One region of the Alteromonas sp. McT4-15 genome, then DNA from elsewhere that is predicted to be linked to it. Evidence: predicted binding sites of a transcription regulator. Region 1 holds the regulator's gene; each other region holds the start of a gene.

What was found. The regulator MetJ, encoded in region 1, represses methionine synthesis genes. The targets are predictions, from matches to a motif close to TAGACGTCTAGACGTCTA.
Region 2: a site for MetJ is predicted at 2,751-2,768, ahead of metK (methionine adenosyltransferase). Genes of this name have one in related genera too.
Region 3: a site for MetJ is predicted at 4,044-4,061, ahead of thrA (bifunctional aspartate kinase/homoserine dehydrogenase I). Genes of this name have one in related genera too.

What each region holds. Positions count from the first base shown of each region.
Region 1 covers NZ_JAJALG010000027.1:53,583-57,146, reverse strand. Annotated here, with positions in the region: gene LHL20_RS16035 (hypothetical protein) at 50-364, opposite strand; gene LHL20_RS16030 (malic enzyme-like NAD(P)-binding protein) at 787-2,025, shown strand; gene metJ (met regulon transcriptional regulator MetJ) at 2,099-2,431, opposite strand; gene metF (methylenetetrahydrofolate reductase) at 2,593-3,480, shown strand.
Region 2 covers NZ_JAJALG010000007.1:106,560-113,660, reverse strand. Annotated here, with positions in the region: gene epd (erythrose-4-phosphate dehydrogenase) at 1-429, opposite strand, end outside; gene tkt (transketolase) at 449-2,440, opposite strand; gene metK (methionine adenosyltransferase) at 2,839-3,984, shown strand; gene LHL20_RS07910 (hypothetical protein) at 4,079-4,597, opposite strand; gene LHL20_RS07905 (hypothetical protein) at 4,868-5,338, shown strand; gene LHL20_RS07900 (3'-5' exonuclease) at 5,352-5,855, opposite strand; gene LHL20_RS07895 (ABC transporter substrate-binding protein) at 6,199-7,101, shown strand, end outside.
Region 3 covers NZ_JAJALG010000002.1:208,873-215,973, reverse strand. Annotated here, with positions in the region: gene LHL20_RS02780 (ATP-binding protein) at 1-1,011, shown strand, start outside; gene LHL20_RS02775 (response regulator transcription factor) at 1,008-1,652, shown strand; gene LHL20_RS02770 (S-(hydroxymethyl)glutathione dehydrogenase/class III alcohol dehydrogenase) at 1,724-2,881, opposite strand; gene LHL20_RS02765 (LysR substrate-binding domain-containing protein) at 3,064-3,942, shown strand; gene thrA (bifunctional aspartate kinase/homoserine dehydrogenase I) at 4,236-6,701, shown strand; gene thrB (homoserine kinase) at 6,738-7,101, shown strand, end outside.

The DNA of each region.
Region 1 (3,564 bases):
CCTTAAGTGAACGGCATTACCTATATGGCGCTTTTTTATTGCCTAGGCATTAATGCAAGTGATGAGTTTGCAAATGTCTGTCCCAATTGCCACCACTCAACCGTTTACATTTTTCCTCGCTATCAAAACGTATTGAAGCAGCCTGAGACTTAATACTATCTAAGGCAATATTCACACTGTTTATAAAGTCCATATTCCACTGCGAGGTAACTGCCGCGTTGCGCTGCGACTCAGTTTGAAACACCGCAACGACATGAGGCGCATGCCAGTGTCCGGTGTGGGTAAGCCACACAAAGCCAACACCGTCTTTTTTAGCCGCTTCGCACACATCGGTAAGCACGTTAACAAGCTTTCTATCCGTCACAAATACTTCTCCTGAACGATTACAGCCAACTGCGTAAGACTGTTTTTGTTACCCACATCCCCACATTTAAAAATACAGTATGCGTATGAGGTTGATGTCATTAATAAATCATATGAATGGCAATTATAGCGCTATATTACTGGTCTAATAAGTACGCGTCACCTACATTGGTACATGAGAATTCTGATCAGATATGTACACAGTGAAAGGCTGTGTTAGAGTTGCGATCAACAAGCGATATAGTGAGTATTAATTTTGTGAATAATACCTTACTATTGCCTGTGCATCAGCTAAGGCTGGATTAATTCTAACAAAAACGTCGTGTAACCCTTGCTGTAACATTAACAATAACAACGATAAAAATGCGTACAAGGCGTGAGCGAAGACACCGATGAACCCTACATCTAAGGATACCATTTTACATGTCAGATTTTAGACAACGCGCACTTGATTACCATGCTAAACCCACGCCGGGAAAAATTCGCGTGGAGCTTTCTACCCCGGCTGATAGCGTTGACGATCTTGCACTCGCCTATAGTCCCGGCGTTGCCGAGCCTGTCAGAGAAATAGCTGAAGATCCTGATAACGCCTATAAGTATACTGCGAAAGGCAATATGGTTGCTGTTATTAGTAACGGTACTGCTATTTTAGGACTGGGTAATCTTGGACCTTTAGCATCTAAACCTGTAATGGAAGGTAAAGCGCTTTTGTTTAAACGCTTCGCTGGACTCGATGCCATTGATATTGAAGTTAAGCACAGAACTACCGAAGAGTTTATTAACACGGTAGCCAACATTGCAGACACGTTTGGCGGTATTAACTTAGAAGATATCAAAGCGCCAGAATGTTTTGAAATAGAACAAGAACTTATCAAGCGCTGTAATATCCCTGTGTTCCATGACGATCAACACGGAACAGCTATCGTTACCGCTGCGGGTATGCTTAATGCCCTTGAAATTCAAGGTAAGTCGATAGAGAGCGCCAAGATTGTATGCATGGGCGCAGGCGCAGCGGCTGTTGCATGCATGGAGCTACTGATTAAGTGCGGCGCGCAGCGCGAGCGTATTTACATGCTCGATAGAAAAGGGGTTATTCACACTCGTCGCGAGGATTTAACCGAACATAAAAAGCTCTTTGCAAATAATACTGACAAGCGCACTCTTGAAGACGTGATGGAAGGCGCTGATATATTTGTAGGCGTTTCTGGTCCAGATGTACTGCCTCCAGAAACGTTAGCATTAATGGCTGAAAACCCAATTGTGTTTGCTTGTTCAAACCCAGACCCAGAAATAAAGCCTGAACTTGCTCACGAAGTACGCAAAGACTTAATTATGGCCACTGGCCGTTCGGACTACCCGAACCAAGTAAACAACGTACTGTGCTTCCCGTTCATCTTCCGTGGTGCTCTGGATGTACGTGCTAAAGCCATTAACGATGAGATGAAAGTGGCCGCGGTTGAAGCGCTGCGCGCTATCACTAAAGAAGAGGTGCCAGCAGAGGTACTTGCGGCAAGTAAAAGTGAGAGTTTGACGTTTGGTAAGGACTATATTATCCCGAAGCCTATGGACCCTCGCTTGTGTGAACGTATCGCGTCTGCGGTATCAAAAGCCGCTATTGAGTCTGGTGTAGCGCGCATCGTGCAAACACCAAATGCTGAATAACAACTAATAAAAACGGCGCTTATCTTAAGCGCCGTTTTTCATTATCTATAGCCAACAATTGTTGAGTATTTGCTTACGCGTCTTCTGTCACGTCATTCTCGAAACTAGGGTCTATGCCCATCTCTTCCATAATACGTCTAGCTTCTGCCGGCACGCGATTAGGATTGTCTTTTCTCAAATCATCATCATTGGGCAGGGGTTGCCCTGTAAATGCATGTAGAAATGCTTCGCACAGCAACTCTGAATTGGTTGCGTGTCGTAAATTATTTATCTGCCGACGAGTGCGTTCGTCTGTCAACGCTTTAAGCACATTAATGGGTATAGAAACAGTGACTTTCTTAACCTGTTCGCTCTTTTTACCATGCTCTGCGTAGGGGTGAATATATTTACCGTTCCATTCTGCCATTGTACTAACTCGGTCTACTCTTATTTATGTTATGAATAGAAATTCTAAACAAGTTCACGAAAAGGTCAATTGAGCAGTGTAAACCTCTTGACGTCTAGACATATATTCTTTAATTTAGACGTCTAAACGTCTATATGATTACTATTTTGAGAGAATAAGCCATGGTTTCTTACGCACAGGGTATCGATGCATTAAATCAGTCACTATCAGAGCTGCGTGATATTGATGTGTCTTTTGAGTTTTTCCCACCGAAAACCGAAGCCATGGAAAAAACACTCTGGAAATCAGTTGAGCGTCTTGCGCCGCTAAAACCAAGTTATATGTCAGTAACCTATGGTGCAAACAGTGGCGAGCGCGATAGAACACACGATGTGGTAAAGCGCATTCAACAACAAACAGGCGTAGCAGCTGTGCCGCATTTAACCTGTGTTGATGCAAGCCGTGAAGAGTTAAAGCAAATTGCACAAGATTACTGGGACTCCGGCATTCGCCGTATCGTTGCCCTGCGTGGTGACTTACCACCGGGTGTCGATAAAACAGAAATGTACGCGTCAGACTTAGTCGCATTGCTAAAAGACGTGGCTGATTTTGACATTTCAGTTGCAGCGTATCCTGAAAAACACCCTGAAGCACCTAACGCTCAATTCGATCTACTGAATTTAAAGCGCAAAGCTGAAGCGGGCGCCACAGAAGCCATTTCACAGTTCTTTTTTGATACCAGCGTATTCTTACGCTTTAGAGACCGTGCCGCCGCCGCAGGGGTAGACCTAGACCTGGTGCCCGGAATATTACCCGTTACCAATTACCAAACTTTGGTGAAGTTTGCCGGGTTTACCAATGTGCACGTACCGGGTTGGCTACATAAAATGTTCGACGGATTAGATGAGGACGACCAAGCAACACGTAACCTTATTGGTGCCAACATTGCCATGGACCAAGTTAAAGTGTTGGCAAAAGAAGGCGTTAAACATTTTCACTTCTACACGCTTAATCGCAGTGAGTTGAGCTATGCCATTTGTCACATGCTTGGAGTGCGCGGAAACGGATAAATAGCTTTTTACACAAAAGTTTTGCTACAACGTCTTCTCACAGTTAACATTTCATAAGGTGCGCTAAGGTGCACCTTATTCTTA
Region 2 (7,101 bases), on a different contig from region 1:
GGTCAATGTGTCTTCGTTTGTACCGAAGATGACGGTATTGTCTAAATCGGGGGAACCCGGAGAGGAGAACAACACCTTACCAGCACCTGCATCTAGATGAGCTTGCCCTGATGCCCTATCGTCAAACTTACCTGTGCATTCCAACACAATATCGACGCCAAGTTCTTTCCATGGCAGATCGGTAATGTCACTGATAGCCAGCAACGTAATATCGTCACCAGCGACGTTAAGCGTGTTATTTTCTAAGGCCACATCAAAACGGAACCGCCCGTGGGCGGTATCGTATTTAAGTAAATGTGCAATGCCTTCTGGCTTGGCAATGTCGTTAATGGCCACAACATTAAATTCGTTATTGCGCCCACTTTCATAAAGTGCACGCAATACATTGCGACCAATACGACCAAACCCATTAATGGCAATATTTACCATAGGCTTATTTGTTTACCTCTTACAGAGACAGTGCAGCCTCTACTACAGCGTCAGTGGTAATGTTGAAGTGCTTGAACAAATCACCTGCAGGTGCAGACTCACCAAAGGTGTCCATACCTACAATCGCGCCATTAAAGCCAACATACTTGTACCAGCTGTCTTTCGACAACGCTTCTACCGCAACGCGTTTAACAACACTTGATGGCAATACGCTTTCACGGTAGTCAGCAGACTGACGGTCAAATACGTCAGTAGATGGCATAGACACTACGCGTACCGCTTTACCTTGCTCGGTAAGTTTAGCAGCTGCTTCCACTGCAAGCTGAACCTCTGAACCCGTACCAATAAGAATAAGTTCTGGCGTACCTTCACAGTCTTTAAGCACGTAGCCGCCTTTCGCAATATCAGCAACTTGTTGTGCTGTTCTTTCTTGCTGTGCAAGGCCTTGACGCGTAAAAATTAGCGTTGTTGGGCCGTCTGTACGCTCAATCGCTGACTTCCACGACACCGCCGATTCAACTTGGTCACACGGACGCCAGTTATCAAGATTAGGCGTAGCTCGTAGTGCAACTACCTGCTCTACCGGCTGGTGCGTTGGGCCATCTTCACCCAAACCAATTGAGTCGTGAGTGTAAACGAAAATAGCAGGCTGCTTCATTAGTGCTGCCATACGTACCGCGTTACGCGCATATTCCATAAACATTAGGAAGGTTGCACCGTATGCTTTAAAACCGCCGTGAAGAGCAATACCGTTCATCATGGCAGACATACCAAATTCGCGTACGCCGTAGTAAATATAGTTACCTGATGCATCGTTTGCTTCAACACCCTTGCTACCTTCCCAAATGGTTAGGTTAGAACCAGCAAGGTCGGCAGAGCCGCCTAATAGCTCAGGAAGTAACGGACCAAACGCGTTTAATGCATTTTGCGACGCTTTACGTGAAGCAATGTTTTGAGGATTAGCTTGAAGTTCAGCGATGATAGCGTCTGCTTTGTCGCTGAAGTCAGCTGGCAGTTCGCCATTAACACGGCGTTTGAATTCTGCAGCAAGTTCTGGATAGGCAGCTTCATAGGCAGCGAAGGCATCGTTCCATGCGCTTTCTGCTTTTGAACCTTTGTCTTTACCATCCCAACCTGCATAGATATCGTCTGGGATTTCGAACGCACCGTGGCTCCAGCCAAGCTTTTCACGAGTAGCAACAATTTCATCTTCACCTAGTGGTGCACCGTGACAAGACTCGGTACCTTCTTTGTTAGGCGAACCGAAACCAATGGTGGTCTTACAACAAATTAGCGTAGGCTGAGCAGTATTCGCTTGCGCCTTTTCAATAGCCGCTTTAACTTGCTCCGCATCGTGACCGTCAACACCTTCAATCACTTCCCAACCGTAGCTCTTAAAGCGTGCTGGTGTATCGTCAGTGAACCAGCCTTCTACTTCACCATCAATTGAAATGCCATTGTCATCCCAAAACGCGATGAGTTTGCCAAGGCCTAGTGTGCCAGCCAATGAACAGGTTTCGTGTGAAATACCTTCCATTAGGCAGCCGTCGCCCATAAATGCGTAAGTGTAGTGATCAACAATGTCGTGACCGTCACGGTTAAATTGTGCGGCAAGCACTTTTTCAGCAAGCGCCATACCTACTGCGTTGCTGATACCTTGACCCAACGGGCCTGTGGTCGTTTCAACACCTGGCGCATAACCGTATTCTGGGTGACCTGGTGTTTTTGAGTGTAGCTGACGGAAGTTTTTCAACTCTTCAATTGGCAGTTCGTAACCTGACAAATGAAGTAAAGAGTACAACAGCATCGAGCCGTGGCCGTTTGAAAGAACAAAGCGGTCGCGATTTGCCCATGACGGGTTTGCAGGGTTATGTGATAAGAAATCACCCCATAGTACCTGCGCAATATCAGCCATCCCCATTGGGGCGCCTGGGTGACCAGATTTAGCTTGTTGAACGGCATCCATGCTTAATGCACGGATAGCATTGGCGAGTTCACGACGAGAGGGCATGTTGTCTCCTGATTTATTTTGTATCTTTAAGTACCGCAGTAGTAAGTTGGTTAGAGCACCAAGGCACACCAATTATCTGCTATTGCTCTACTTCTAGGCACTTTTGAATGTGGGGGTATTCTTACCCATGCCACCTTTCAGTTCAATGGATTTTCATTGCCATTGTCGAAAGTAAATCCAAAAACATCTATTTGGCTTATAAAGCGCTGGACACTGCCGATTACCTTAAACACTGCAATCTCTTTGTAGTTTATCGAAATAACCCCAAAAGTGATCGGGTTATGTCAACAATTCGTAACGAAGAGACTTTTAGACGTCTAGAAGTAAAGACTGGTATTTATAACTTGTTTTAGTACAATATACGACTATTTTGATAATTTAACGCTTACGGAGCATTTATGGCCACGCATTTATTCACATCCGAGTCAGTGTCTGAAGGACATCCGGACAAGATTGCTGATCAGATCTCAGATGCCGTTCTTGACGCTATTTTAGAACAAGATCCGCGCGCTCGGGTGGCCTGCGAAACGTATGTAAAAACCGGTATGGTTTTAGTAGGTGGTGAAGTGACCACCTCAGCATGGGTAGATATTGAAGAGCTTACCCGTAACACAGTAAAAGAAATTGGTTACACGCATTCAGATATGGGTTTTGATGCAGACTCGTGTGCTGTATTGAATGCTATTGGTAAACAGTCACCTGATATTAATCAAGGTGTTGACCGCGAGAGTTTGGAAGAACAAGGCGCTGGCGACCAAGGCCTAATGTTCGGTTACGCCAGTGACGAAACTGACGTATTAATGCCGGCACCAATCACATATTCTCACCGTCTTGTTCAAAAACAGGCCGAAGTACGCAAATCTGGCAAACTCGACTTTTTGCGTCCAGATGCGAAAAGCCAAATTACGTTTAAATATGAAAACGACAAACCTGTTGGTATTGATGCGGTAGTGCTTTCAACCCAACACTGCGACTCAGTCACAACCGAACAGGTTCGTGAAGCGGTAATGGAAGAAATCATCAAGCCTGTTTTGCCAAGCGAATGGATTGATGCCAATACTCGTTTTCACATTAACCCTACTGGTCGCTTTGTTATCGGCGGCCCGATGGGCGACTGTGGTCTAACAGGTCGTAAAATCATCGTTGATACCTACGGCGGCATGGCTCGTCACGGCGGTGGTGCGTTCTCTGGTAAAGATCCTTCAAAAGTTGACCGCAGCGCTGCATACGCAGGCCGTTATGTTGCTAAGAATATTGTTGCAGCAGGTCTTGCTAAGCGTTGTGAAATTCAAGTGTCTTACGCTATTGGCGTAGCAGAGCCAACATCTATCAGCATTGATACTTTTGGCACTGGTGTTGTGGACGAGAAAACACTCGTTGCGTTAGTACGCGAACATTTTGACTTACGTCCTTACGGCCTAATTCAAATGCTTGATCTTGAGCGCCCTATTTACCGTCCTACTGCAGCGTACGGCCACTTTGGTCGCGACGAGTTCCCGTGGGAAGCAACAGACAAAGCAGAAGCATTGAAAGCGTCACTGTAATTTGTTGTCGTTTAAAGAGAAAAGCAGCCAACTGGCTGCTTTTTTAATGGCTTTGTTTTACAGATAAACTTTTATCACTTAATTTTGCAAAGGCTCATACAGACAGTCGATAGCTTTCATTAAAACTGGGGGAAATGATTCTGTCTGGTAGACCAAAGCGCGCTAGCGCAATGTTCTGAAACTCCTTGCGGTGCGTAACTTCTATATCTGCAAAATCAGGAGGTAAAAACTGACGACTGCTGATTTCACTATCAAACTCGACTTCAACCAACTTAAGTGGCGCAAGCGTTCCCGTGAATACGTCTATCACCAATTGCGCACCGTAGAAATCTATGCGATAGCGCTGCTTTTCTACTCGCATTTTTTGAGTGAGTGGCCATAAATCATTAAATTGAGACGCCGACAGTTCAATACGAGTTTCCCTGTGCTTTAATCCAATACCCTGCGTCACCGCCATACTGAATTTACCACCTTCATCTCGCAAACATATTTGTTTGTCGAACTCACATGATAGGTAGCCTTGGCGTATGTTAACAGGAGTTCGTGTATCCAATAGTCCCTCTGGTACAAAAGTGACCATAAACTTTCTTTCGAATTCCCATTCCGTTTGCATTTCAAAAGACCTCCGTTCAATGATGGCGGGCTTATTTAAAACGATAAAAATAACCCTGTATCTTTAAAACTAGTTCACGAATGAAAAATTCATCAAGTTTATTTTTATGATCTATTTTTTACAGCTATGCTTATACAATGTGATAGTACATTGCGATAAGTTGTGGCGCGGTGGCTCTAGCATCAATTACAAAAATGGTTCCGACAGGGTGGTCAGAAATAACGCTGGACACATAAACAAGCACTCACTAAACAACTTGGGTCGCATGCCATGAAAGCAGCTATAAGCTTCACATGTTTGTCATTATTGTTGTCGAATCTGTACTCTTCAAACGCAGTCGCAGACGTGTCTAATGCGTCTTACAGTCCTATTTATTTTAAAAGTGAAAAAGTAGCCAAGTGGCAGCTTCAGACCCAATATCGGGTCCGCTCTACCACTGAGGCACATTACTATGACAATAGCTTCACCTACCCTACAGGTTCGCAAAGTACCCTTAGCGCAAGCAGGCGTTTTGATACCCATCTCCCCCAATCGGTATACGCCACTTACAAAACCAATAACACAGCCTTTCAGCATTATGCGGAATGGCTCTATTTGCCCAATGATGTAGGCACATTTACGCGATTAGGATGGCTATTGGGTCACAATCAGGGGCTAAATATGGCGGTAGAAATAGAACACAGACAAGTGGGCGAAGAAGAGAACATGGCCTTATCACTTGGCGTGCACTACCTTTTTTAAAACGGCATTGTGGCTAACCGTTTGAATATTCAAGTGTTTCAGCATAGGTCTGCTGGATAAGAAACGCATCTGCGCTTGCCCTGTGTCGTCTAGTATCGAGTTTTTGAGCAAGTTCAGATTTTACTTCATGCCACTTTTCCATTTGCGTTTGGCTGAGTATATACTCCAGTGCGCGGCACGAGAACGTCATTTCTACTTGCGCCGCCGAGAAGAGCTTTATCAACCATGGGTTGTCTACTACCCAGCCGTCACTGTACACCATCGTATTTCCCAAGAAGTGATTTAACTCGTGACAGACTTTGACTGGGTCCACGCCTTTGGTAAGTAACATCGCCTGTGAGATGCCGTGTAAGGCTTCAGCCTCTTTATCCCAATGAACCCATGAGTCAAAAGGACGGATTAACTTACACCACTTTGCACCATCATAGCGCACAATGCCAATCTCAATTGGATAACTCACTGCGCCAAAACCGCTTGCTTCAACATCGACAATTGACGGCAGACTCTTTTTTCCCACACCTTCTCCCAGTGATACCCATTGCTGTGAGCCACCCACGATTCTCAACAGCTTTGAACGTAATACTTAGTGTATGTAAACAGCTTATTCTTGCACATTTCATATCGCATGATGGTCATGACAATGGGTAATAAAGAATGACCTTCTTCACACAACAAAGATATAAGCGAATGGTAGAATCATGCCACTTTTTACACCTAATACGTCAAAACCTTTAACAGCTCTTTAAAAAACCGTTAATTGTATGAATAAACATCCAAAACTTTAGGCTAAGTCTATACTAAAGGATGATGTAACTTATTAAACACGCACAAAGCAATGCTATACACTTGGGGAAGGTTTTTTGGATAGCAATATTATGCGCTCTACGTCACTTATCATTTTCTTACTTACATTTTTTATTGTAGCGGCTTCCCCTCACGCGAAATCGCAATCAGAGCCGTTAGTAATTGCTATCGATGCAGATTTCACTGCCGTTGCCGTTGAGGGTGGTATTGCGATTAAGCGTGGCGTGGAATTAGCGGTTGATGAAATAAACGCCCGTGGCGGTGTCTTGGGAAGACATTTGACCGTTGTCACCAAAGATCACCGAGGTAATCCAGCTAGAGGCTTACACAATATTGAAACAGTAAGCAAAGACCCTAATTTGCTTGCAGTTATTGGCGGCGTGCACACACCTGTGGTTCTTGCTGAAGTAGAAGCAATACACAAAAATAATGTGCTGATGTTGGTTCCATGGGCAGCCGGTACACCTATTATTGACAACGGTTATAGCCCTAACAATATTTTTCGCGTATCGGTAAGAGATTCTGAGGCGGCCTCAGTACTTATTGAGCACGCGAAGCAAAAAAGCATAAAGCACGTTGCTTTGGTTTTAGAGCGAACGGGTTGGGGGCGCTCTAATTTAGCATCGCTTAAGAAAGCTGCTGCACAGCAAGGCATTGCAATAACGTCAATTCATTGGATTAATTGGCAACAAAAAAGCTTTGCCGAAGATATTTCTGCCATAAAAAATAGTGAGGCCCAAGCGATTTTATTGGTAACCAATGTACCTGAAGGCGTCGTAGTGCTAGATGAAATGGCGCAGCAAGGCATTGCCTCTATGCCCGTAATATCACATTGGGGTATTGCTTCTGGGCAGCTTGCTGAGAAGCTTAATACACCTATAGGAAGTTTTGATATTTCAGTGCTTCAAACATTTCATTTCAGTAAGCCTAAAACGGAAAAAGCCAAACAGCTTCTCGAT
Region 3 (7,101 bases), on a different contig from region 1:
CTTGCCTTATTTATTTCGATTGCCATCTGCTTTGTGTTGGTTACTCGCCATGACGAGTCTTTACCTCGTTGGCGATATTTTCTGCTGTGGGCCATGTATGCACTGTCGGTAGCGAGCCAACTGTTATTACCTTACGCTTATATCGCCATTTTTGTGGTGATTTGGTCTGCGGTGCTTCCCTACTATTTATCATGGGGCAAGTGCCTAGTGCTTTGTATTCCATTGGCATTGCCTACGGTTTTTATTCAAGAAGTCGTTTGGAAGGAAAATCAAGCATTGCTCACTGGCGCTTTGTTCTGGACGTTTAATTTGTTCGCAATGATGATGTCGAATACCGCCATTAAGGAAACTGCCGCGCGAGAAGAAGCCGATGCGCTCAATAGACAGTTGATCAGTACACAGCACTTAATGAAACAAGCGATTACACAAGATGAACGCTTGCGCATTGCGCGTAATATTCATGATGTGGTGGGACATCACCTTACTGCTTTGACCATCAATTTACAGGTAGCGTCTCGCAAAAGTAAATTAGCTGGAAATGATGAGGTAAAGGCGCAAGTTGACCAGTGCCATGCTATTGCAAAGCTATTGTTGTCAGATGTGCGAGAGGCGGTATCGGACATTAGGGAGAATGCAGCCATCGATTTCAACGGCGCTCTACAGTCACTTATTAGTGACTTGCCACGGCCACAAGTGCAGTTAGACATTCAGCCTGATTTTATACTTAGCAATGTGAAGATAGCAGATGCCTTGCTGCGCATTATTCAGGAAGGATTAACGAATGTGATACGGCATACTCAATCCCATAGATTCAACATCGCACTTAGTAAACACGACAACGTATATATACTTGTCATGCAAGATGTGCAGCTGAATGTAGAGAAGCCTATTACACAAGGCAATGGTTTAATTGGAATGAGAGAGCGCGTTAGTGCATTGGGGGGGGAGTTACAGACAGGTTTCAATGCACAAGGGTTTTATATTTGCGCTACATTGGTGGAGGCAGAATGAGCACAAGGGTTTTACTGGTCGAAGATCAGATGTTAGTTCGACAGGGTATAAAGTCACTTCTTGCTCTTGATGAAAGCGTCAATGTAGTGGGTGAATGTGAAGATGGCAGTCAGTTAATTGATACGTTGAACCGCATCAACTGTGATGTGATTTTAATGGATATTCGCATGCCAAAAATGTCGGGCATTGAAGCGCTAAACGCATTGAGCGCGAATGCTATTACTATCCCTGTGTTAATGTTGACGACATTTGATGACCACACTTTGGTGAGCGGTGCGATAAGCGCAGGCGCAAAAGGTTACTTACTGAAAGATGTGTCTCTTGAAACATTGGTTGACGGTATAAAGGCCGTAGAGCGAGGCGAGACTCTAATACAGCCTGCAGTCACTGAAAAAGTACTAAAAGGCTTGCAAGGGCTTGATGTTACTTTCGAGTCGTTTGAGACGCCTGAAACATTAACCACCAAAGAGCTTGAAATATTGCGCTTAGTCGCGGCGGGATACAGCAATAAAGAAATCGCTGATACTATCTTCAAATCTACTGGCACAGTGAAAAACCAAGTATCTGCCATTATGGCTAAATTAGGCGTTCGTGATCGAACGCGGGCGGTGTTAAAAGCGCTTGAGTTGGGATGGATTTAGCATAGTGAAGCAAAAAGGCTCGTTTGATACGAGCCTTTTTAGTGTGGCGTATTTCTTTATCGGGCTGAGGGCTATTTATCCATGTGTACTACGGAGCGAATGCTTTCACCTTTATGCATTAAATCAAACGCATCGTTGATATCGTCAAGACCCATGGTGTGAGTGATAAATTCTTGCAACCCAAAATCGCCGTTTAAGTATTGCTCTACAATACCCGGTAGTTGAGAGCGGCCTTTCACTCCGCCAAATGCGCTACCACGCCATACTCGACCTGTGACTAACTGAAAGGGACGAGTTGAGATTTCTTGACCAGCGCCTGCCACACCAATAATGACAGATTCTCCCCATCCCTTGTGACAGCATTCAAGGGCTGAGCGCATAACATTGACATTACCGATACATTCGAATGAAAAGTCCACACCACCGTCAGTCATTTCTACGATAACGTCTTGAATAGGTTTGTCGTAATTTTTCGGATTAACGACATCAGTGGCACCAAGCTGCTTAGCGAGATCAAATTTGCTTTCATTGATATCAATACCAATAATGCGACCTGCACCCGCCATACGCGCGCCGATAATAGCGGATAGACCAATACCCCCTAAGCCGAAGATGGCCACGGTATCGCCTTCTTGTACTTTCGCCGTGTTCAACACTGCACCCATGCCCGTCGTGACACCACAGCCCAGTAAACATACCTCTTCGAGAGGAGCGGCTTTATTGACCTTAGCCAATGAAATTTCTGGTAGTACCGTGTACTCAGAAAATGTAGAGCACCCCATGTAATGATAGATTGGCTCACCATCCTTAGAGAAGCGGCTAGTACCATCTGGCATTAAACCTTTGCCTTGCGTTGCGCGCACAGCCTGACAGAGATTGGTTTTACCTGATTTGCAAAACTTACATTCGCCACACTCTGCGGTGTAAAGTGGAATAACGTGATCGCCAACCTCAACACTGGTAACACCTTCACCCACCATTTCGACAATACCACCACCTTCATGCCCTAAAATAGAGGGGAAAACGCCTTCAGGATCATCACCAGATAGGGTAAAAGCGTCAGTGTGACAAACACCGGTAGCGACGATGCGAACCAACACTTCGCCTTTTTTAGGTAGTTCCACATCCACTTCTTCCATTTTAAGTGGCTCCCCAGGCGCCCACGCGACAGCGGCTTTCGCTTTAATATGAGTTTGGCCCGGTTGCAATGAATCTTTAAACGTCGTCATGAAATGACTCCTTGATTACAAATATAAGTGTTTTGATATGAAGCCAAGTATAGGAGAGCGTTTGTGATAGATAAATACAGATTTAGTAAATCACTATTGCATATTTGTAATAGTTGGGAGGGGATTCTATTATATAAGCCCTACGCGCTGTATTTACCGTTTCACTGTGAGGTAGTAAGCCTATGAAAATATTAGAGGGGGTATCAGAGTTTTGCGCCGTGGCAAATGTGGGTAACTTCACTGGTGCGGCGACGAAATTAGATACTTCAGTGGCACAAGTAAGCAGAAAAGTAGCGACGTTAGAGAGGCAGTTAGGTGTAAAACTGTTACAGCGTACTACCCGAAGCGTATCGCTAACAGAGGCCGGGACTTTGTACTTTGAGCAAGCTTATCCTGCATTGCAATCGCTAGAAAATGCTCAGCTTGCGGTAAGTGCGCTGCAGCAATCGCCTCAGGGGTTAATAAAGATGACAGCGCCGGTAGCCTTTGGTGAGGCTTACATTGCTCCACTGCTCAATACCTTTATGAAACAATATTCAGGCATAAGCGTGCACTGCACATTTACGAATGAAAAATTAGATATTGTTGAGCAAGGGTTGGACCTTGCTATTCGAATTGGCAAGCTGGAAGACTCTACTTTAGTGGCCAAAAAGTTAGCTACCCGTCACCTTTATGTGTGTGCGAGTCCATCTTATTTTGAGCAAAGTGCTAGGCCTCAGACGCTCGATGAATTAAAACAGCACGATTTGCTGGTAGGGTCTCAGGCTTACTGGCGATTTGTTATTAATGGCAATGCAACCTCTTTACCTGTGCAGGGAAGAGTGCGCTATAACAGTGGTAATGCACTTCGCAGCGCAGCGCTTGACGGCTTAGGGATTGCCCAACTACCCGGCTTCTATGTGCGCCATGATTTAGAATGTGGAAATTTAGAAGAGGTATTACCAGAGCACAAAGATAAGCAGGAAGCGATTTGGGCCGTGTTTCCTTCAAACCGCAATGTCGCGCCAAAAATACGATTACTCATTGATTTTCTTGCACAAAACATTGTAGATGATAATTGACAAAATACTGCTGAAACGGGCTTTGTACCCAAATTCGAAATGTTGGTTAGTTAATGTTTCACTTTATGCAATACAGTGTGGTGAAAACTGCGGTTGACAGATAGACGTCTATACGGCAAATTGCTTGTATGAAAAAGATTCTACGCACCACCACCACAATGATGTTGATTACCACCTTAAATAGGGCGGTCGGTGACTAGTGCAAGTAAGCAAAAGACAACGAAAGCCCGCCTAACACAGAGCGGGCTTTTTTTTACACATGTTTTAGCATGCGAAACCTTAAGGAGCAGCATATGAAAGTCTTAAAGTTTGGGGGTTCTTCTCTAGCCGATGCACCGCGATACATGCGCGTGATGGAAATTAGCACGGCAACCCACCAAACCGACGGTGCTGCGGTTGTACTCTCTGCCCCAAAAGGGGTGACGAATGCGCTTTCATTACTTTGTGAACAAGCAGCCGCTGGTGAAGATTTTAAACCGCTATTCAACAAACTCAACGACACTGTAACCAGCATTGCCAACAATCTAGACAACGCACTAGACGGGTTCGCTCATGCACAGGTTATTGATTTTATCGATAGTCACTTGTCGGTATTGCACCAGCACCTAGAAGGCATTTCTTTGCTTGGTGTGGCACCTGATAATGTGGCAGCGGGCATTCTAAGCATCGGTGAATATATTTCTGTAACCCTGTTTAGCGCGATGCTGTCAGCAAAGGGTATTGCCAATCGCATCATAGACCCTGTTAAGTACGTACTGGCTGACGGCGAGTACCTAGACAGTATTGCTGATGTAGCGCTGAGTAAAGCACGTTTTTCAGATGTGCCTGCCGATGGTAGCGAGCTATTGGTGATGCCAGGGTTTGTTGCTGCAAATGAAAAAGGTGAAAAGGTAACACTTGGGCGAAATGGTTCAGATTATTCTGCTGCTATTCTTGCGGCGTGTATTGACGCAAGTTGCTGTGAGATTTGGACAGACGTAGACGGTGTTTATAACGCCGATCCGAACCAAGTTGAAGGCGCTGTGTTACTTGATAAGCTGACGTATCAAGAAGCCATGGAATTGTCTTATTTCGGTGCAAAAGTACTTCATCCCAAAACGATTGGTCCCATTGCGCAGCACCATATCCCGTGCCTTATTCGCAATACATTAAATCCTGCTGCGCCCGGTACTCTGATCAGCAACGAGAAGAGCGAGAAGTGGACGTCAGTAAAAGGTATATCGCAGCTTGACAACGTAACCATGTTTAACGTCGCTGGCCCCGGCCTTAAAGGCATGGTTGGTATGGCAAGTCGTGTATTTGAAGTTATGTCAAACGCTAATATTTCGATTAGCCTTATCACGCAGTCGTCGTCAGAATATTCCATCAGTTTTTGTATTCAGAGCAAAGACGCTAATCGCGCTTTAACATTGCTTGAAGATGCCTTTGCCCTTGAGCTACAAAATCAACTGCTTGACCCCATTGAAGTGCGTCATGACCTTGCTATTGTTACGCTAGTGGGTGACGGCATGCGTCAAACTAAAGGGTTGGCAGCGCGTTTCTTTAACTCACTTGCACAAGCTCGAGTGAATAACGTAGCGATCGCGCAGGGCTCTTCTGAGCGCTCTATCTCGACAGTAATTGAAAGTAAGCGAGCAAAGAAAGCCGTTAAGGTTATCCACCAGAATTTTTTCTCTGACCGCCATACCATTGACGTATTCCTAGTAGGGTGTGGCAATGTAGGGACAGAACTACTAGGTCAAATTGCTAAGCAGCAGCCTGAATTGCTAAAACGCAATGTGCAATTGCGCGTTTATGGCATCGCGAATAGCCGTAAATTACTGCTTAACAGTCAAGGTATAGATTTAAGCGGCGATTGGAAAGCTGCTCTTGACTCAGCCAGCGAAGGGCTCAGTGTTGAGCGGTTACACCAGTTTGCAAACGACAATAGTTTGGTTAATCCTGTTATTGTTGATTGTACCAGCCACGATGTTATCGCTCAGCAATATGTCGACATGATGGAAAGCGGCTTTCACGTTGTTACGCCGAACAAAAAGGCCAACACAAGTGAGATGGCGTACTACCGCAAACTTCGCAAAACGGCGCAATCTACAAACCGCCAGTATTTGTATGAAACCACAGTAGGTGCTGGGTTGCCGGTAATCGATAACTTACAGAAACTCTTTAGTGCAGGTGATGTACTGCATCGTTTTGAGGGTATCTTGTCAGGTAGTTTGTCGTATGTCTTCGGTAAGCTTGAAGAAGGAATGAGCTTATCTCAAGCCACGCAAACGGCTAAAGATAATGGCTTTACTGAGCCCGATCCGCGCGATGACTTAAGCGGCATGGATGTAGCCAGAAAACTACTTATTATGGCGCGTGAAGCTGACTTAGGATTAGAGTTATCGGACATCGAGATTGAGTCTGTGTTGCCCGACGGTTTCGCTGAAGATTGTTCAATTGATGAATTCATGCAGCAGTTGCCGCAGCTTGATGCAGATTTTGCGGAAAAAGTAGCAAAAGCGAAAGCCGAAGGGAAAGTGCTGCGTTACATTGGCAGCATTGAAGATGGTAAATGCAAAGTAAGTATTCAAGCCGTTCCTGCATCTAATCCGTTGTCTCAAGTGAAAGACGGTGAAAATGCACTGGCGATTAACAGTGATTATTACAATCCAATTCCTTATGTTATTCGCGGGTATGGTGCAGGTGGCACGGTAACAGCTGCGGGTGTCTTTGCTGACATTCTTCGCACAATGCCATGGAAGCAAATGGCGCATTAAGCGCATGAAAAGTAGTAAGGTAGTAGGTAGAACGTAATGAAAGCACTTAAGGCCTATGCGCCAGCCTCAATAGGTAATGTCAGTTTAGGGTTTGACGTACTTGGCGCAGCCCTTGCGCCAGTAGACGGCACTAAACTGGGTGATGAAGTGGAGATTAAAGCGGCTGAGGTATTCTCACTTAACGTGACGGGGCCATTTGCGCACAAACTCCCCGGTGATGCTGACAGCAATATTGTGACTAAGTGCTACCACTACTTTTGCGAGCAGATGGAAAAGGCGGGTAATCCTACAAAGTCTGTGGCGTTAACGCTTTACAAAAATTTACCGATAGGCAGTGGGCTTGGTTCAAGTGCAAGTTCAATTGTGGCTGCCTTTGTTGCGTTAAATGCCTACTTCGATT